Lentimonas sp. CC4: one gene and its partners. Each later gene encodes a partner of the first gene's protein in a complex. Links are inferred from orthologs where the notes say so. Each region holds a gene or a part of one and is shown in the gene's direction. Other genes may lie near its edges.

Region 1 (6,942 bases):
AATCCCAGTCCTCATCGATTACATAAAGGAGAACCATTCATCCAAAGCGAGAATCGGAGCCGTGTATACTCTGCATCTTATTGGAATCGACCGAACTGTTTTCGGTGGCTTTGAAGAAGACTTCCGAAACCAAGCAGCGAGGGATGCATTACTCAGCTTATTGAATCATGCAGACCTACAGCAGTTAGCTGCAAGACTGCTGATGCGTGATCCATGGCCATACGATGTGCCGTTTCTATTTGCCGCACTTGAAAATTCGCAGACTGACGCTTTGCCGATCTCCAAGGCTCTATTTCGCTACGGATTACAGAATATCCCATTCCGGCAAAAGGACGCAATTTCTAATAAGTCCCTGCTACTGCGAGAGGTTCCGACCCCCGAAGGAGGCGACTTGGTTGATCTATTTCGTGCCATGAAAACCGTCAGCCAAGGAGACATTGTAATCGAACCTGGTTTACTTCTCAGTTGGCCTTACCTTCCTCAGGCCCCTACTTGGAAATTTGGATCTCCAGCACAATCCAGCCGTTCCATTGAGAAAATATTGGATCAATATGTTGGCGAAGGCAGACCTTTTAACTACACCGACTTAGGATACCCAGTGGATTGGTTTACAGATGGAGGAAGCATACAACTGTGCTCCCCGATCACAATGAAGCGTCGATGGCTTAATTGGTGGAAATATAGCCTTCATCGGTATGCGCGACCAATGATAACGAATTGAGCGATTCACCCTTGCTAGGGTAAGTAAGTAGTCAGCAGATCCGCGGACCTTTGGCAGGAGGGCAAACGCAAAATATAAAGATCCCCATTCCCCTTGCTCCAAATTATACCTGAAGTAAAGATCTCAGAGATTAAAAGTGACTGTGACATTTCAATACAGCCGTTTGTTGATCTAGAACGTGCCTTCCAATCCAGCTCAACACGGCCTTTCCTGCGTAAAGAACCGCGTCCTACACCATTCATTTAAATTTAGCTTTTGGTCGCAATCGTTGCTTTGCATGAGACGCTAACCATCAAATCAGATAGAACGCACCGACACCGGCCAACACGGTCGCACCTAAAGCAATCGCGATGTGTTTGCGTAATTGCGTCGAACCGAGCGAGAAAACCAAGCCTGCCTTGAGCAAGGTGTTAGCGATCGCGGCGACAATTACTGCTTTCGCTGCCAAATCGGCGGTCACGATGCCATCCTTAAGATTATTGGTAATCGATAGCGCGATGGCATCGAGATCCGTCAGCCCCGAGACAAAGCTCAAAGCGAGCAGGCCCTCGCTCAGGCCGGAACTCATAAACACTTTTACGAGCACAGAAATGATGCCGTAAATCAGCGCGAACTTAATCGCAATCCCTAGCCCAAGCGGGTTTTTCAACTCGGGTATTTCCGTCGCTTCTCTGCCCTTCCGATACAACAGCCCGACGATCAGGATATACAACAAGCCTGGCACCGACAGCACCAGAAACGGCAACCATAGCGACGGGATAAACTCTGGGCAAATGAGCCCGAGTATGATGATCACGCGCGCCAGCATCACCGTGCAGGCCATCACAATTGCTAGGGCAAAGCCTAATGAAAGCGCGGGATAGACCTTCGACTCTCGGCTAAATGCCAGCGTCGTAGCCGTGCTCGATGCTAGGCCTCCCACGAACCCCGTCAGTATCACGCCAGAGCGTGTGCCGAGCATGCGAATCAACAAATACCCCACAAATCCAAGCCCCGAAATGAGCACCACCATCAGCCACAACGAATACGGATTGATCGCCTCCGACGGACCATAGCCTTGGTTCGGCACCAGTGGCAGCACGACTCCCGTGACCGCGACAAATTGCAGGGTTGAGCGAATATCCTCGTTCGTAAAACGCCGCGTCCACGAATGCGTGGTCTGCTTCAGCCCAAGTGTCACCATGGTTAAGGCGGCCAGCATCACCGCGAGCGGCAAATGATCCCAATACACCAGCGCACCGAGGAACAGGGTTATAATCGCAGCAGCGCCCGTTGTAAATCCCACCCGACTTTTATCTTTGTCCACGCGACCATGCAGCACGAGGTGCAGCCCGACTATCACTAGCGCCACGACAAAGCAGTAAGGTGCATAGCTCTCCGAGAGAAATGCCGAGGTATAACCGATCAACGCCCACAGCACGAACGTGCGTAAGCCAGCGAAGGAAGCATCGTGCTGATCTGTTCCCTGCTCCTGCTGATCCCCCCATTGGCGAATTAAGCCAATCAACGCGCCGAGACTGGCACTGAGAATAAGAGACTGGAGCAATAGATCCATAAAACCCAAACGTTTGTTCTAACTAAAAAATCTACAGTCACATTAAGCGGTCGACTCGATCAGGTCAAACCTTGGCAGTGGCCATATGCAATCGCATTGAGGTCGACTACCCCGCCCAGACTCTGCTGGTTGCGCTCCCATCGGTAAATTCATACTGCGCTAAATTTGCTTGCGCAGTAGCTAAGCGCAGGACGAACATATTACGAATGGAACATACGCCTTGCGCATTCGACGTTTGATTCCTCAACTACCCACCATGTCCTTTTCCAATTACAACTCCGCGCTGACACTCGAAGGTCTGCAAACCAAGCCCGAAGGGCAGTATCTGGAGCGGAAGGGGCGCGATACAAAGTCTTCAAAAATTGCCAACGAGTTGATCGGCATGCTCAACGCTGGCGGTGGCACTTTAGTATATGGGATGCATGATTCGGGCGCAGTGGAAGATTTGAATGTGCTCTCACCCCGCGAACTCGACGAGTATCGAAAGTTGGTGCACGACTACATTCACCCTCCGGCAAACATCGAACTGGAAGAACTCTTGCTAACCGATGGCACATTAATCTTCCTCTTTCACGTGGATCATGACTATGAGCGCCTATTTCAGCGCAAAGACAATGAAGCCGTCTACCTGCGTGTGGCGGATAGCAACAAAGGCCCCGAAAAGCGCGCAGAGGTTAAAAAACTGGAATACAATAAGGCGATTCGCTCTTACGAAGACGAAGTGCATGAGGATTTTGATCCCGCTGATTTCGACAACACCGTCTGCGAAGCATATCGCAAAGCAATGCACTACCAAGGCACTTTTGAAGCACTGGCAATAAAGCGAAATTTGGCGACTAAGCGTAATGGGCAGCTTCTCTTTAAAAACGCAGCGATCCTACTGTTTGCCATAGACCCCAGCCAATACATTGCGAATGCCTACGTGCGCTATGTCCGCTACACGGGCACCGAACGGCAAAGTGGGCAGCGGTTTAACGTCGTCAAAGATGAGCGCTTCGAAGACTGCATTCCAAACCTAATTCGCAAGCTAGAAGCATTCATGGAAGCTTCGTTGCGCGACTACTACTATCTCAACATGGAGAATGGACGGTTCGAACGAGTGCCGGAGTCCCCCAAAGACGCATGGATGGAGGGCATCGTGAACGCCCTGTGCCACCGTTCTTATAACCTACAGGGCAATTCGATCTACATTAAACATTTCGATGATCGGCTGGAAATATCCAACAGCGGCCCCCTACCTGCTCAAGTTACAATCGAAAACATCGGCCGCGAACGCTATGCGCGCAATCCGCGGATCACCCGCGTGCTCGCAGACATGGGCTATGTGCGCGAACTGAATGAAGGCGTGCCGCGTATCTTTGACGCCATGCGCGACTCCATGTTAGCAGAACCAGTCTATACTGATATCGAAAGCACAGTCACGTTAACGCTGCGTAATAAAGTAACCGCCCACAAAGAAACGATCTTCAGCGAGACCCTCGAGCGCATAGAAGCCAACTGGGAAGCACTCAACAACAGCCAACAACGGATCATCCAAATACTATTTGAAAAACAGGAGATGGATGTGCCTGCATTCGAGGACGTAATGCCTCTGACTGGGCAGGCAATACGTTATAATCTACGACACCTGATCGAGCTTAAAATGGTGGAGAGGTTGTCCGAAAAAAGACGTGATCCAAATGCCCTCTATCGTTTTTTAAATAAATAAGGATAAAGGAAGACGAAATAAGAATAAAGCACTTAACCATTATCAATCAGACACTTAAGTAACTAAATAGCAAAACAACCAAAAATAAGAATAAAAGCACCGAAAATAAGGATAAACACATAAGTAACTCCCAATAGCAGGACACAGCACGACAAAAACCATTTCCTACCATTAAGAAAAAAAAGCGTCGCACCTGCCTCAGCCCCCCACCTGAAAGGCCTTTCAGAGTCTATTCCTAGATATCTCATCACAACTCGCATAGTGAACCCCTGCCTCAAATCTGCTCTCGATCTCGTATTCCCACGGAGTTGTGTGCATTGTGGCGACGCGATCGAAGAATCGCCCTACGAGTTCCTCTGCGCTCCCTGCGCCCAAGAGATCCTGCCCTGCCTCCCGCCTGCCTGCAAAACCTGTGGCTATCCTTTTTTTGGAGCGGTCGTTGGCCCAAAGGTGTGCCCGCACTGCGTCGACCTCGATCCTGTCTTTGACCATGGTAAGGCGTTGTTTATCGCCAAAACCGCGGGACGCAGCCTCCTACATCATCTCAAATATCAGTCGGGCTTCTATGTATTGAGAGACCTTCAGAAAATAGTCACCACCTCGAGACATTATTATGACTACATTCAAGATGCCACCTTTGTGCCAGTTCCGTTACATCCGACCAAGCTACGAGAGCGCGGATTTAACCAAAGTGAGAGGATTGCTAAGATGCTGGTAGCAGCCACCGAAGGGCGCTCTCAAGTAGAACATCTGCTAATACGACGTGTGTATACACAGAGCCAAACCCGCCTGAATCATGTGGAACGTCACCGAAACGTAAAAAATGCCTTTGCCTTAGCGCCCGATGCGGTTCTAATTCCCGACAAACAATACATCCTCGTCGACGACGTTTTTACCACAGGGTCGACACTCAACGCCTGCGCTCGTGTTCTCCGCGATGCAGGCGTCCTCCACCTGAACGTCGTCACCATTGGACATGGCTAGCGTCTGTTCCCTACATTTTAATTACTAACTTCATCTCACATCATGGCACTCTTCGGAAAACCACAATACTCGACAGTCACCGTAAAAAAGAAGGATATCCCCAAGGATCTTTGGACGAAATGCCCAAAAACTGGTGAAATCATCTATAATAAGGTGCTCAAAGAGAACCTTATGGTCGTGCCATCCAGCGGCTACCACTTCCCGCTCAAAGCACGTGACCGCATCCATTCGATGCTGGACGAAGGCACTTTCGAAGAGATGGACATGGGTGTCAGTTCGCTCGACCCACTTGAGTTCAACGCGACGAGCTCTTACCCTGAAAAGCTGAAAGCCAACCAGAACAAGACCAAGGAGACCGACACCGTCATCTCTGGCGTCGGCATCATGGGTGGCATCAAGGTGAGCATCGCAGTCATGGACTTTCGCTTCATGGCAGCTAGCCTCGGCTCTGCAGCTGGCGAAAAGTTGACCCGCACCATTGAGCGCGGTGTCGATCAAAAGATTCCCGTCATCATCGTCTCTGCTTCGGGTGGTGCACGTATGCAGGAAGGCATCCTCAGCCTCATGCAAATGGCCAAAACCAGCGCGGCACTCGCCCGCTTGAGTGAAGCAAAGATCCCTTATTTCTCGATTTTGACCAACCCGACCATGGCTGGTGTCATGGCAAGTTACGCGTCCCTCGGTGATGTCATCATCGCCGAGCCCGAAGCATTGATTGGTTTTGCAGGCCCTCGCGTGATCAAAGAAACCACACAACAGGATCTTCCTGCCGGTTTCCAAACATCCGAATTCCTAGTCGACCGCGGTCTGATTGACCTGATCATCCCACGTGGCGAAATGCGCGATCGTATGATCAACATGCTCAAGGCGCTCTACCGAGCACCGAAAGCGGCAAAAGCTAGCTAAGCACCTTGGCCATATGTCTGCGCCGGCCGACTATAACGCGACACGCGACTATCTGTATTCCCTTAAACACAAGGGCGCAAAATACGGCATTGATCGTATGCGCCTGTTCGTGGATGCACTCGGGCACCCTGAAGAAGCGTTCCCGGTCATCCACGTCGCCGGCACCAACGGCAAAGGCTCGACCTGCTCGATGCTGGAGTCGATCTACCGCGCCAACGGCTACAAAACGGGGCTCTACTCCTCGCCACACTTAGTGCGCCAAGGTGAGCGCGTGCAGGTCAACCGCGAGATTCTGGACGAGGCCGACATTGTGGCCTACACCAAGCACCTCAAGCCCGTCGCCGAACAGATCGGCGAAGGTGATCCCGACGACCATCCATCGTTCTTCGAATTTATGACGGCCATGGCGTTTTTGCGCTTCGCCGAAGCCAAAGTCGATCTCGCCTTCCTGGAAACCGGACTCGGCGGCCGTCTCGACGCGACCAACGTGGTCGATCCAGAACTCTCGATCATCACATCCGTCAGCCTCGACCACATCGAGCAACTCGGCGATACCATCGAGAAAATCAGTTGGGAGAAGGCCGGTATCATCAAGGCTGGCAAACCTGTGCTGATCGGTAAACTCCCCGACGCAGCCGAATCAGTGGTGCGCAGAGTCGCCCGCGACAAAGGTAGCCCACTCTACTCCGTCTGTGAGCGCTTCCCTGAGTTCGACGCACTCCCCGAAACCAATCTCTCTGGCTCCTGCCAACGTTGGAACGCCGCAACTGCCGTTTACGCGGCCGAAATTCTCAACGAACGCTTCCCGATCGATACCGCACGCACTGCCGAAGCGCTGCAAACCATTCACTGGCCCGGCCGTTGGGAGACGATCCAACTCGCCGACAAGACCCTCATTCTCGACGCCTCGCACAACCCCGAAGGCTCTGAGATGCTGGATGAGAATTTACAGAAGCTGTTCGAGCAGACCAAGCAAAAGCCGATCATCGTCGCGGGCACGCTCGGCGAGTTTCGCGCCCGCAGCCTGATGGCAGTCGTCAGCCGCCACGCCCGCGAGCTACATTTACT
Region 2 (6,715 bases), 940 kb from region 1 along the record:
AAAGTCATTCATCAGCCGAAGTAAGTCCCCTTGCTTCAAGCGAGCCGCGAAATACAGCGAATCCGCTGGGTAGCGCACCGTCAGATCATGATGCACACGCACCGCCTCTGCAAAATGCTCTGGCCCGCGACGTTCACAATACAATGCCGCCTCGAACAATGCCTGCGAAGCCAATTCACTGGACTCATACAGCGAGGCCAACTTTAGCAACGTCGCTTGAGCCGCCTCAAAATCTCCAATCGATGCATGATAGTCCGCCTCTGTGATATACGAGCGCTCCGCAGCCGAACTCTCAGCATATCCTGTGCGCAAACTGCTTAAGACTTCCATGCCTGCCGTCGACTCACCAGACCCCATCAAGATGTCAGCCTGCAACAGCAACACCTCGGTGCGCAATAACCGCACCTCGGCTGGACTAGGGTCCTCAGCATTCTCTGGTAGAGAAATAATTCGTGCCAACAGCTGATCAACTCGCTCCAGCACCCCCTCGGTATCACCGGCCATTAATGCCAACCGCGCCTCTAGCCAGCGCAGGCGTAATTCCAACGCAGTCGACACCGATTTCACACTATTATCTCCCAGTATTAAGCGCACACGGTTCAATGCCGCCTCCAATTCACCAGCAGATTGCAAGGCCAGAGCAACATTCCACTCCGCCCGCCACCGATCCGCAGGCGCCACAGTCCCACTAAAATCCGCCTCATCGATTTGCTGTAAGGCCGCCTCGATCTGACCACCTCTCACCTCCGCCGTGACTAAACGCAGAAAGAGTGCCCCATTATGATCCACGCCCACTCCCTTATAGCGCGCCGCTTGATAGAAATCGATTGCATTGCGGTAGTCATTATTCAGGAAATAACAATCACCGATCAATCGGTTCAGTATCTGGCGCGACTCGAGGCTCTCCGTTTGATCGCGCAATTGGATCAAGAAATCGGCCGCCGCACGATATTGAGCTGGCGTCCGTTGCAACGCCGCATACGCCAGCAAACGATACACATTCGTAATCTCGCTCAACCCCGGAAATTGCTCCAATAAGCGTCGTGCATCCTCCTCGGCCGCAGTCGTTTCGCCGCGAGCAAGCGAAAGCTGACTACGAATATAATACATCTGTCCCAACAGAGGGTGCGCCCCCGCCTGCAGCCTGGGATCCTGCCCTGGCCCGGGCATAAAACCATTGAGAAAATCAATCAACTCCGCCCGCTCCAACGAAGTGCTCGCACCCGCCAGCAACTGAAGCGCCACTGCCATCACATCACGATTCTTCCCCTCACGCACCAACGCCCGTAACGCATCACGGCCGCTCAAAGTATCCGCTCCATATAAAAGCCCTTTCAACAGCAACAACTGCTCGCGCTGACTACTGCCATAGCCAGAGCGCGCGTTTGCCAATTCTGCAGTAATCAACGCAATCGCTTCTTCGCTACGCCCTTGATTGTGAAGAATAATCGCATACTCTCGCACATAAGGATACGCCGCCGAAGTGCCCATCAGCAGTTCAAATTGCTCCCGCGCCGCCGCCGCATACTCCTCGCTTGAAGGCGTCCTTAAAATCTGCTCGCGCAGTAGCAAACTATCAAAAAACGCCCGCTGCGCCTCGGAAACCGACGCCGCCTTCGCTTTTCTAAAGGCCGGGGCCACCCTTGCCGGTCGCCCCGAAAGCTCAGCCCGCAAGCCTCGTAATAAGTATAACCAAGGAAGCTCTTCTGGTGGCAACTCAGACTCAGAGACCTTTGCAAGCGCACTGTTCAGAGTCTCTTGATCCACATTGCGCCCACTGCCATACGCGCACACCGCCAAATACAAATGATAGCGATCCCCCTGCTCCGCCTCTGGCACCTCAGTTAACACCGAGCGAGCCACCACAAAACGACGTTGCGCAATCAATGAAGCAGCCAGTTGCACCTGCAGCTTAGCCCTGTCCTCTGGAGCCACCCCCGGAACCTCTAGTAGTTCACGATACAAACCCTCCGCCAACACCGCAAGCCCCGCCCCTAGCGCACGACCCGCAGCATCCGCCTTCCATTCAAAAACAACCAGCTCATTCGTATCCAGCACATCCACCTGATCAGTGACCAACGGCGCTTGCCCATGCACAACAGGAACGAGCGCTCCAATTAAGAGCACTGCGAACGCACAGCGTCGTTTCAAACGAATAAAGACAGAAAAGTTAAACAACATCTAAGGGTGTGAATGACAAAGAGTCCCGCCACAGGTTGCAAAAGGATTTTCACCCGATTCGACAATTGCCGCAGCACTAAAATGGTGAGCCAACAGTGCAACACGCCTCGCAAGCGCGATGGTCACTCTGAGAACAGTTAAGCGTAAACCATGCGCGCGCACTGATCACAGAAATGTGGCTCGCCTGCATCCTGAGCGCCGCGAGAGACCTCATTCGAGACTCTCAAGTGACAGCCACCGCATTTATGTGCCTCTACCTTCGCTAAGAAAGGCGCACGCTTTACCATTTTCTTCACTCGGTCGTATTGCTGGAGATAGTCTGCATCAACGCCAACACGCGCGGCTTCAACTTCCGCCCGAGCCGCATCGACCGATGCTTGTAGATTCTGCTCCCGTTCAGTCAGCAGGGCGATTTCTTTACGTTGCTCTTCAATTCGAACCAAAATGACCGCTTTTTCGGCCTCAAATGCTTCTTTGACCGTGTCAATATCCAGCATCAACTCGATCTCGCGCTCTTCCAGCGATGAAATTTCAGCTTCAGTTTGCTCAATCTGATGTGTGAGCGCCTGATACTCGTCGTTCTTCTTCACCTCCACCTGCTGAGTGCGAAAACGCTGAAGTGCAGTCTCCTTCCCTTTAACTTCCAGATCTAAGTCCTTACGCTCGACCTCCTTAGCGATCAGCGATTGACGCGCGGCCTCAATATTCGCCTCTTCTTCCGCAATCGCAGACTCAACTGCCGCGCGCTCTATCGGTATTCGAGCAAGATCTTGCTCGATTTTTAGGAGCGATACGTCGCGATGTTGAACAATAAGGAGTTTTTCGATTTGCGGGTCGGCCATAAGATGAGATAACTCTTGTCTACTCAAAACTGCCTCCCTCTTAGGGCAACCTTAAAGACATGACGGACGACACTTCTCTCCAAGACCAAATCGACGATGCCACATTTGACTTCACAATGGGCGAAAGCGAGGCAGCACTCACCAAACTAGCGACACTTAGCGCCGCTCACCCGGATTCATTTGAAACCTGGCACGCCCTGACTGAAATCCACTTTTCGGAGGGGCACTACGACAATGCACTAGAAGCTGCAGAGAAAGCGCACGCACTGAAGCCGGACGACATTCACATCAACACCAGCCTCTCTCGAATCTGGGTCGAGCGCGGCGATAAAGACAAGGCAGAGCACTACGGCGCACAGGCACGAATGCTTGGCTGGAAAGACGAACTTAAATCACCCCCCGAGAAGGACGGCATTTAGCGGCATTGACAGCCGATAAATCGACCCGCTAAATCGACTACTATACAAACTACCATGGAAGACGTAACCTACACTCTTGAATTCGAAAAACCTCTGCGCGAGCTAGAGAAGCAACTCATCACCCTCAACCAGGTCTCGAAAGAATCGAAGGTCGATGTCAGCAGCGAAATCGCGACGATCGAAAAGAAGATCGAGCAGATGAAGGCCGACATCTACTCGGATCTCACCGCTTGGCAACGCGTGCAACTCTCGCGTCACCCGAAGCGCCCCTACTCACTCGATTATATCGAGCGTGTATTCACCGACTTCGAAGAACTGCACGGTGATCGCCGCTTTCGCGAAGACGCTGCAATCGTCGGCGGCCCTGCTTTTATTGACGGCAAGCCAGTCATGGTCATTGGCCAACAAAAAGGCCGCAACACACGAGAAAATTTACTCCGCAACTTCGGTTGCCCACACCCAGAAGGCTACCGTAAAGCGATGCGCCTCATGGAAATGGCAGAGAAATTCGACATGCCCATCGTGACTCTAGTCGACACGCCGGGCGCCTATCCAGGCATCGGCGCTGAAGAACGCCACGTCGCCGAAGCCATCGCGGTGAACATTCGCGATATGAGCGCACTCAAAGTGCCGATCGTCACCATCGTGATCGGCGAAGGCGGCTCTGGCGGGGCACTCGGCATCGCAGTGGCCGACGAAGTCATGATCTTTGAAAACGGCTACTACTCAGTGATATCACCAGAAGGTTGCGCAGCGATTCTCTGGAAGGACCGCGCGGCAGCACCACACGCAGCGGACGCACTGAAATTCAGCCCGACCCACCTCAAGGGTTTCGGCGTGGTGGATCGTATCTTGCCTGAGCCGACTGGCGGCGCTCATCGCGATCACGATGAAGCTGCAGCGACAATGAAGGCTGCGATCCTCGAAACACTGAAGAAGCTCGAGAAAAAGAGCCTCAAGAAGTTGCTCGACGACCGCTACGAAAAATTCCGCAAGCTCGGGGAATACGCAGATACAGCAGCGGCCTCGTAAGGCACAACCACTCTACTACTCAAATCCCCGTCAGGTAACTGACGGGGATTTTTTTGTGTTCATTTCGGGAGGGACGAGCTCCGCCTCGTCCTACAGAGTGCTGGTGCTGAGCGGCTGGGCTCGGCGGACGGCGCGGAGGCTGAGCTTTACCCATAAGTTGAGAATGTGTGAAGTTAGTGGTAAAAAAGCTCCTTCCCTGCGAAGGGAAGGAGCCATTGATTTCTAACTTCACGACTCTCTGACTTATATAGAAGGATATGCTTGGCAGGGGAGGAGCTCAAAGAATCGCGTTCATCGCGACAACAAGAAGATACACACTTATGGGTAAAGCTCAGCACGGAGGCCACCCCTGCCAAAAAACAAAAGTCCCTAGCTACCAGCTCACTCGAAGACCGTCGTAAGCTAGGCGAATATTATCCGGCAAGTCTGCCTCTGTCGTCTCATGGTCGACCATATACGTCATGTGCGTCAGGAACGAAAGGCTCGCATCCATCTCCTTGGCCGTCTGAACTGCCTCGGATACAGACATATGCGAAGGGTGTGGTTCTGGACGCAAACCATCTAACACCACCACATCGGCATCTTCAGCAAGAAGCCGCGCTTCTTCGCCCACTTCTTTACAATCCGTATAGTAAGCGAATGATTTGCCTGTCTCTGCTTCTGTAAAGATCAGCCCAATCACCTGCATATTCCCATGCGGCAAATACACAGATTCAATACTACCACCTGGCACCTCCAGCACTTGCGGCATTTCCTCCAGCTTGAACGCAGGGTAACCCTTGACCACTGGCTTATCCAAAATCGCATACGGAAATATCTCCCGAATACGCTGCAGACCATCCGGACTGCTATAAACAGGAAGCGCAACGCCACCGTTCAGATCACAAAAGCGACGAAGATCATCCATCCCCAGAATATGGTCAGCGTGTGGATGCGTTAAAATAAAGGTGTCGATTTGTGTCACCTGATTTTGGATACACTGCATGCGAAACTCTGGAGCCGCATCAACTTGAATATGGTGACCGCCCATCTCGACATGAATCGAGGTCCGAGTGCGCCAGTTCATCGGGTTATCTAAATCACATCCTCCATCCGGCTGTGCAATCATCGGCACCCCCTGAGATGTGCCCGTGCCTAAAAATACAATTTCCATATATTCACACCGTTGCTACTTCCCCGTAAGCTGGCAACCGAGTATCTCAGCTCCACGAAAAATTAACCAAAGTTAATGGATCGGAGCATCTTCGACGCTCGGCGTGGTCTCTGACTCAACCAAATCAAGATACACCATACGATGGTCACTACCAATCAATGCGCCAGGAATATCCACAATATGCCCATCTCCCGCCTCTATCTGAGGTGAAAGCGAGCCCGAGACGACAAAGCCATCGACGAGCGAATAGACCACTTGTTTATGGTAATAATACGTCCACTGCTCCCCTCTCGAATCAGAAGCTGGGACTAATGCACCAATCTTCAAACGTCCCCGCTGATAGAAACGACGCAAGGTGCCACTGCCAGGATGATCGTTAAAGTCGCCGGCAATAATAAAATCCGCCACACCCATATCATACGTGCGCTCTACAATTCGATTTCGGCAAGCCTCGGCCTCACGCGTGCGACGCAGTTGAGAATCTGGATCCGCCTTCACATCCGTCCAACGGCTCTTCAAATGCACCACAAACAACTTAAATCGACTACCATCTGAACGTCCAAAAGAGACTTCAAGCATGCCTCGTTTCACTAATTCGCGACCGTCGATATACTTAAAATCTAAGTCTTCGTGCTTTACGACCTCAACTGGAGGCAACTTTGAGAGCACTGCCAAATGACGCACCTCATCCACTCCCTCCATATGGATCGCGTAGGGATAATGCACGCCATCCTGCGCAAGATCCGCACGTAATTCCTCAAGAAACGGCAGCGTCCCCATCTCCTGTAGCGCCAATACATCTGGCAATGAGCCTTTGATCACTTCACGAATGATCGCCTTCTCCGCCTCTGGCTTCGGATAAGACGGACGCCAGACCGCACCGACATGTCGATCCATCACTAAATAATTATTCAGATTATAAGTCGCTAAACGAACGGATTCTGCGGATGCCGAACACAGGCAAAGAAGCCCCAAACAACACAGATATAACTGACTCAACATCAAACGCATAACTTAAATATACTATATACCGCTATCGATTTAGCAACGAACTTTCGCGTTCGAGCAGCGTCGGGTGCGAATAGTAG
Region 3 (6,891 bases), 390 kb from region 1 along the record:
ACAGCACACGCTCGCAACCGCCCGCACTGACCATCATATGCGCCAACCATAGGCCATACACATAGCCCGAGCAGCCCAAATTCACATCCAGCGCAGCACAGCTCTTAGCCAAATCCAAACGGCCATGCAGCACTGCTGCATTACAAGGCTGCAAGTGATCCGGTGTTTGTGTGACAAAAATCAGCGCATCCACTTGATCGACCCCCACCTCACTGGCTTCGAGCAATCGTCGCGCTGCCGCCTCACATAAATCGACCGCGGTCGTGCCAGGGTCCACCACTCGGCGACGATCCAAGCCAATCGTCTTTCTCAGACGAGCGATTTGCTTCTCGTTACCTCCAAACAGATCAATCTCATCATCGATACACTTCTCTGATGTCGGAACACATGTCACCACACCTCCAATGCGCACACCACTAAAGCAACTTTTCGCCATAGTAGAACCATGTGGACTCCCGAAAGAAAGGGGAAGTCCAATTTCCCTCCGCCCAAATATAGCCACCTCAACGCACAAAGTGAGCAAAGCATTACGTCTTGCCCGAACCATGCTTAACAGTTTCATTCAACAGATAGCCCCCTCCACTAGAAACACCCAAATCACGACTCCCCATGCAACCGACTCGAAACGACATCGCAACCATCGTCCTCGAAACACTACACGAACTCGGGGAGGATCTCGAAAAAGAGGAACTCACCACAGCGGATGAAACCACACGCCTGTTCGGGGCTCGCAGTTCCCTAGACAGTATGAATCTAGTCAACTTCATTGCCGATGTCGAAGAACGTATCTCGGACGACTTCGAGATCGACATCACGCTCGCCAATCAAAGCGCAATGAGCCGCACACACTCCCCTTTCCGCAGAGTCTCCAGCTGCATCGACTATACGATGGAACTAATCGCAGAGCATCAAGCATGAGCAAAATCGCCCTCATCACAGGAACGCGCAAAGGAATCGGCCGCGCCCTAGCCGAACACTTATTACAGCAAGGCTGGATCGTTGCTGGCTGCAGTCGCCGCAACAGCGACATCGACTCGCCCAACTATCACCACTACAACCTCGACATCGCAGACGAAGACGCAGTGGTAAAAATGGTGCGCAGCATCAAGCGCACACTCGGACCGATGGACGCATTGATCAATAACGCAGGCATCGCGTCCATGAACCACCTACTGCTCACTCCTGCCAAAACCTGCCGCGCGATCTTCGAAACGAATGTCTTGGGCGGATTTATCTGCATGCGCGAATGCGCTAAGCAAATGAGCCGTAAGAAACATGGCCGCATCATTAACTTCAGCACAGTCGCCGCACCGCTCAACTTAGAAGGCGAAGCTATCTACGCAGCCAGTAAAGCCGCCATCGAATCACTCACACGCACTGCAGCCAAAGAGCTCGGCTCATACGGCATCACCGTCAATGCAATCGGCCCGACTCCGATCGACACAGACCTCATCCGCACCGTCCCCAAAGATGCCATCGACGCACTCATCGCGCGCCAAGCGATCCAGCGACTCGGCACGATCGATGATGTTATTAATTGTGTAGACTTCTTCCTGCGTGACGAAAGCGCTTTCATTTCAGGGCAAACACTTTACCTCGGAGGGATCTCCTAACTACTAAATATGAGCGATTGGCTATTCGAACGTTTCAAAGAATTCGGTGAGCGCCCCTTCCTCGCACAAGACTCCGAAACTCACACCTACTCCGAGCTTTCCCAGCAAATCGAGGCTTACCGCAGCGCTCTAGCGCAACAAGGCCTACAAGCCGGCGATGTCGTCACCCTCGAAACCGACTACTCGCTACAAGGCATCGCCGCACTGTTTGCACTTTTTCAGTTACGTGCGATTGCCGCCCCCGTCGCCACCGTGTCTCAAACTGAAATCGAGATGCGCAGAGAAGTCGCCAACGCAAACTGGAGTCTCACGATCCACGAAGACCACACGCACACACTGTCCCGACTCGTCGATCCACAAGAACAAGCACCACACGCACTCATCGTAGAAGTCACTCAAAGCGGAGCGGCAGGCCTTATATTATTTAGCAGCGGCAGCACTGGCCACCCCAAGGCCATGATCCACAACACCGATCACCTACTCAATCAGTTTGCTAAAAAACGTAAACGCAGACTCAGCATCCTGATCTTCCTGCTCTTCGATCACATCGGAGGCCTCAACACACTCTTCAACGGCCTCGCAAGCGGCGCGCTCATTGTCACGCCACGCTCACGTGACGCCAATATCGTCGCCGAAGCCATTCAGCGCCACGGCGTCAATCTACTGCCAGCATCTCCGACCTTCCTCAACCTATTCCTACTCAGCGGCGCCCACCGGAACTACGACCTCTCTAGCCTCCGCTTCATAACGTATGGCACCGAACCAATGCCAGAAAGCCTACTACTGAGACTCAAAGAAGCGCTACCCGACGTCGCCTTCATCCAAACATTCGGCACCAGCGAAACTGGGATCTCACAAACGGTCAGTCGCTCTTCCAGCAGCACACAAATTAAAATCGACGACCCTAACTCCGAACACAAAATCGTCGAAGGCGAACTCTGGCTGCGCTCCAAAAGCCAAATCCTAGGCTACCTCAACCACGAGATGTCGCGCTTCACTGCCGACGGCTGGTTTAAAACTGGTGACCTCGTCGAAGAAGCCGACGACGGATTCCTCACGATTACAGGCCGACGGGAAGATATAATTAATGTCGGCGGCGAAAAAGTCACTCCCTCGGAAGTCGAAAGCATCTTGCTCGAACTCCCAGAAGTCGCCGATTGCCTCGTCTATGGCCAACTAAATGCAATCACGGGCCAAAACGTTGCAGCTGAAGTCGTCCCCGCTCAAGACACCGACCGCAAGGCACTCAAGCGCAAGATCAAGCAACATTGCCGCAAAGCACTCAGCCCCTACAAAGTGCCCGCACGCATTCAATTTACAGATCAGACAACATTCAGTGACCGCTTCAAAAAAAGCCGAATCGCACAGGCCAAACCAAACGACTAAACTACGTTTTTGCATCTACCCCCCCCTGATCAAATACGTAACAAAGTCATTGCACCCAAGCGAAAGCTCCACTTACATGATCGGTAATTCAATCTTATGCACTCCATAGAGCACAGAGATTTGATTCACACTCTCTATTAAATTAAAGCCCTCAGAAAGGAATCACCTTGGACTTAAAAGCTATCAAACAGGTCGTTGAAATGATGAAACGTTCGGAAATTTCCGAATTCGAAATCGAGGAGGAAGGCTTCAAGCTACGCCTCAGCCGCAAGAATGGCGAAACTCAGATCATTCAAGCCGCAGCACCACTCGCAGCCGCGCCAGTAGCTGCCGCAGCGCCAGTAGCAGCTGCCGCAGCACCAGCCGCACCGGTCGAAGAAGTCGGCATCTCCATCGTCAAATCTCCGATGGTCGGAACTTTCTACGCAGCAGCCTCCCCTGAGAGCCCTGCATTCGCTAAGATTGGCACAAAAGTGAACGCAGACTCGACCGTCTGCATCATCGAAGCCATGAAGGTGATGAACGAAATCCAAGCCGAAATCAGCGGCACCATCACAGAAGTTCTCATCGAGAACGGTGAAGCCGTCGAATACGGCCAGCCGCTTTTCAAAGTTAAAACGGCTTAATCCGGATGCTTAAAAAAGTTCTCATCGCAAATCGAGGCGAAATCGCACTTCGCATCGTCCGCGCTTGTAACGAACTTGGGATTAAGACGCTTGCCGTCTATTCCGAGGCAGACGAGCAATCTCTCCACGTGCAACTCGCTGACGAAGCAATCTGCATCGGCCCAGCTGCGGGCAACCTCAGCTACCTAAAGGGTGATCGCATCATCGCGGCTGCCGAGATTGCAGATGTGGATGGCATTCACCCCGGCTACGGCTTCCTTGCCGAAAACGCTGATTTCGCCGAGCAATGCGCCGAATGTGGCATCAAGTTTATCGGACCTGGCTCCGAAGCGATCATCAATTTCGGCGACAAGGCTAAGGCACGCGACATGGCAATCAAAGCCAAGGTGCCAGTCATCCCAGGTAGTGATGGCACTGTTGACAATGAAAAGGACGCACTCGCAACTGCCAAAAAAATTGGTTTCCCGGTCATCATTAAGGCTGTCGCCGGTGGCGGCGGCAAGGGCATGCGCACCGCGCACAACACAGTCGCATTCGTTAAAGAATACAACAATGCCCGTAACGAAGCCGAAAAGGCATTCGGCAACGGCGCCGTATATCTCGAACGCTTCCTAGACGCGCCACGTCATATTGAAATCCAGCTCCTCGGCGACCAATTCGGCAACGTGATCCACCTCGGCGAGCGTGATTGCTCAATTCAACGTCGCCACCAAAAGGTGATCGAAGAAGCGCCCTCCCCATTCATTTCGGAGAAAATCCGCAAACAAATGGGTCGTGACGCAGTCAAACTGGCAAAGTCAGTCAACTACGAAGGTGCCGGCACCGTTGAGTTCCTCGTCGATGGCAACGGCGACTATTTCTTCATCGAAATGAACACCCGCATCCAAGTGGAGCACGGTGTCACCGAAGAAGTCACAGGTGTTGACTTGGTCAAAGAACAGCTCCTCATCGCCAGCGGCAAGCCACTCAGCTACAAGCAGGACGACATCAAGATCACCAAGCACTGCATCGAGTGTCGCGTATGCGCCGAAGATCCGGGTCGCAACTTTGCACCCTGCCCGGGTGAAATCGGGCTCTATTACGCCCCAGGAGGCCACGGTGTGCGCATCGACTCGCATTGCTACAGCGGCTACACGATTCCGCCCTACTACGATAGCATGATCGCAAAGGTCATGACTTTCGGCAAAACACGTGAGCTAGCACTCGACCGCATGGATCGTGCACTTGGCGAATACTTGATCCGCGGCATTAAAACGAACATCCCGTTCTCCCGCGCAATCATCCGCGACCCGATCTTCCGCGAAGGCAAAGCGACCACGAAATATATCGAGGAGTTCATCGAGCGCGTCCCCAAGGATCTTTACACCTAATAAATAACAACAGTATATTGCACCAATCATGAGCAACGAATCTGAAAACAGTAACGAGTCCACAATCCCAACAGTGTCCGAAGGCTCGAACACTCTCGGTGAAATCCGTATCAACCACAGCGTGGTTGCGAGCATCGTTCGCTTGGCAGCCCTCGAAGTCGTAGGCGTCGCCGCAGTTGGCGGTGGTTTTGTCGATGGCATCGCAGAAATCTTCTCCAAAAAAGGAGATGAGCGCGGCGTCCGTGTAGATGAAGACGAGGTAGGCGACTACCAAATCGAGATTCGCGTAATCCTCCGTTTCGGCGTTGAGCTCGCAACTGTTGGCAACGAAATCCAGCAGCGCATCGCTGAGCAGGTCGAAAAAATGACCAGCAAGACCGTCGCCCGCGTCAATGTCATCATCGATGGTGTCCGCACCACCGAACAAGAAAAAGAGGCAAAAGACGAGTGGGACGGCCAAGCGCACGTTGACTAGTCCGGACAGGAGACGGGGCACTCTTGTCCCGTTTCTCATCTGCCACTGAAGGCGCCATCTTCGCACACAAGCACACTATGAATTGGACTGAGATCACCGAGGCGCTGAGCCACTTCGCTGAGCCAACGTATCTGTATGCAGCTGGAGCCTTTATCGCGCTCTCATTCGCGCTGATACTACTGCTTCGCCGTCAGCCAAAAAAGATCGTCGCATATCGCACCGAAAACGGCCGCGTCATGGTCAGCCGCACTGCGATCGTGGAACTGATCCGCACGTCCTGCCAACAAATCAACGACGTCACCAAGCCAAGTGTCAAAATTAAGGTCAAAGGTAAGACCACTCACTTTGACGTTCAAATTCAACTCATGAGCGGCGGCCGCCTCAGAGAGATCGAGCAAACCTTACAAGAGCACCTGCGCCATTGTCTCACCGAAAACCTCGGCATCGAGAACCTAGGCAAAATCAACATCGTCGCCACAGGCTTTAAAAGCGGCCGCATCCAAGTCTCCAGCCCGATCACGAGTAAAGATAAGCCTGCTGAGCTAGATGTCATACAAGACGTTGAGCCGGAATCTGTCGAAGCCCTGCAAGAAGAGCTCAAACAGAAATCTCTTTAGCCGCGAGCGTATTGAGTTACCACACTTGCCGATGAACCGGACGCAAAAATTGCTGTCATAGACGTTCATCCGATGAAATCACAGAATTCGACCACGATCAAAACACTCACCACCTTCGCCTGCTTCAGCGCCATGGCATTGCTGAACGCGTGCACCCCGAAGGCCGAACTAGAACCCGGCCTCGACGAGCTTTCCGCGCGCTTCCAAGCGGCCAATAAAGCCGATACGATCGAGCCTATGCTCGACCTCTACTACCTGGAAGGCTGCGACAAAATGATCACCTCTCGCCTCAAAGGCGCACTCAACTTCGAACTCGGATTCCCGATCGAGCGCATCGAGTTTGAGCCACTCTCCGGTGCATCCGAAGAAACAATCGAATTCACCTACAACGGCACGAGCTATGGCCCGAGCCTAGAGCCGCGCTACCGTATGAAGGTGCTTTACGCCGTCGAAGACCGCTTCACCAGTCTCTTTACTGTCGGCAAAAACCCCAAGGGAGAGTGGCAGATCATCTGCGCCAAGCCCAAGCCTCCGCTGCGGTATTAGTCGCTCATAAACACAAAAGCGCAGACCTATACTGGCACGCATCATTATTTGTGAAAAGTGCCGCGGCTCTGACGTATGTGCTGGTTACCAAGGGAGGGACGGCCTCCGCGCTTGCCGCGTTCTACGCTACCGCCAGCTGAGCCTCAGCACAGAACCAAAGCACCAGCACGCCGCAAGACGAGGCGGAGCTCGTCCCTCCCGAATGGGTCGTATCGATGATATCACAAAACATGATGCGCGAGAGTATAGCACCCGAAA

The links.
Region 2: the proteins of accD (region 1) and GZZ87_RS08095 are in contact, whole or in part, in a solved structure (PDB 8UXZ), measured with the Escherichia coli proteins. The link is inferred for Lentimonas sp. CC4 from one-to-one orthologs.
Region 3: the proteins of accD (region 1) and accC are in contact, whole or in part, in a solved structure (PDB 8UXZ), measured with the Escherichia coli proteins. The link is inferred for Lentimonas sp. CC4 from one-to-one orthologs.

Annotation. Positions count from the first base shown.
Region 1 is NZ_CACVBO010000001.1:876,602-883,543, forward strand. What follows is about bases 3,958-6,942. They hold accD (acetyl-CoA carboxylase, carboxyltransferase subunit beta), read left to right. Parts: upstream 3,958-5,010; coding sequence 5,011-5,874; downstream 5,875-6,942. Other genes in these bases: GZZ87_RS03890 (ATP-binding protein), read left to right, coding at 3,958-3,984; GZZ87_RS03895 (ComF family protein), read left to right, coding at 4,246-4,968; GZZ87_RS03905 (folylpolyglutamate synthase/dihydrofolate synthase family protein), read left to right, coding at 5,888-6,942. In the rest of the region: GZZ87_RS03880 (hypothetical protein), read left to right, coding at 1-721; GZZ87_RS03885 (MgtC/SapB family protein), read right to left, coding at 1,014-2,276; more of GZZ87_RS03890, read left to right, coding at 2,533-3,957.
Region 2 is NZ_CACVBO010000001.1:1,822,958-1,829,672, reverse strand. The notes cover bases 2,728-5,485. They hold GZZ87_RS08095 (acetyl-CoA carboxylase carboxyltransferase subunit alpha), read left to right. Parts: upstream 2,728-3,496; coding sequence 3,497-4,474; downstream 4,475-5,485. Other genes in these bases: GZZ87_RS08090 (MBL fold metallo-hydrolase), read right to left, coding at 4,848-5,485; GZZ87_RS08100 (tetratricopeptide repeat protein), read left to right, coding at 3,083-3,442; GZZ87_RS08105 (hypothetical protein), read right to left, coding at 2,728-3,023. Outside these bases: GZZ87_RS08110 (tetratricopeptide repeat protein), read right to left, coding at 1-2,181; more of GZZ87_RS08105, read right to left, coding at 2,319-2,727; more of GZZ87_RS08090, read right to left, coding at 5,486-5,627; GZZ87_RS08085 (endonuclease/exonuclease/phosphatase family protein), read right to left, coding at 5,700-6,629; GZZ87_RS08080 (M48 family metallopeptidase), read right to left, coding at 6,661-6,715. UniProt on the Escherichia coli protein: Component of the acetyl coenzyme A carboxylase (ACC) complex. First, biotin carboxylase catalyzes the carboxylation of biotin on its carrier protein (BCCP) and then the CO(2) group is transferred by the carboxyltransferase to acetyl-CoA to form malonyl-CoA.
Region 3 is NZ_CACVBO010000001.1:1,265,283-1,272,173, reverse strand. What follows is about bases 2,879-5,812. They hold accC (acetyl-CoA carboxylase biotin carboxylase subunit), read left to right. Parts: upstream 2,879-3,630; coding sequence 3,631-4,995; downstream 4,996-5,812. Other genes in these bases: amaP (alkaline shock response membrane anchor protein AmaP), read left to right, coding at 5,548-5,812; GZZ87_RS05550 (Asp23/Gls24 family envelope stress response protein), read left to right, coding at 5,024-5,470; accB (acetyl-CoA carboxylase biotin carboxyl carrier protein), read left to right, coding at 3,167-3,625; GZZ87_RS05565 (fatty acid--CoA ligase family protein), read left to right, coding at 2,879-2,999. In the rest of the region: GZZ87_RS05580 (3-oxoacyl-[acyl-carrier-protein] synthase III C-terminal domain-containing protein), read right to left, coding at 1-436; GZZ87_RS05575 (hypothetical protein), read left to right, coding at 610-918; GZZ87_RS05570 (SDR family oxidoreductase), read left to right, coding at 915-1,613; more of GZZ87_RS05565, read left to right, coding at 1,623-2,878; more of amaP, read left to right, coding at 5,813-6,087; GZZ87_RS05540 (hypothetical protein), read left to right, coding at 6,160-6,633. UniProt on the Escherichia coli protein: This protein is a component of the acetyl coenzyme A carboxylase complex; first, biotin carboxylase catalyzes the carboxylation of the carrier protein and then the transcarboxylase transfers the carboxyl group to form malonyl-CoA.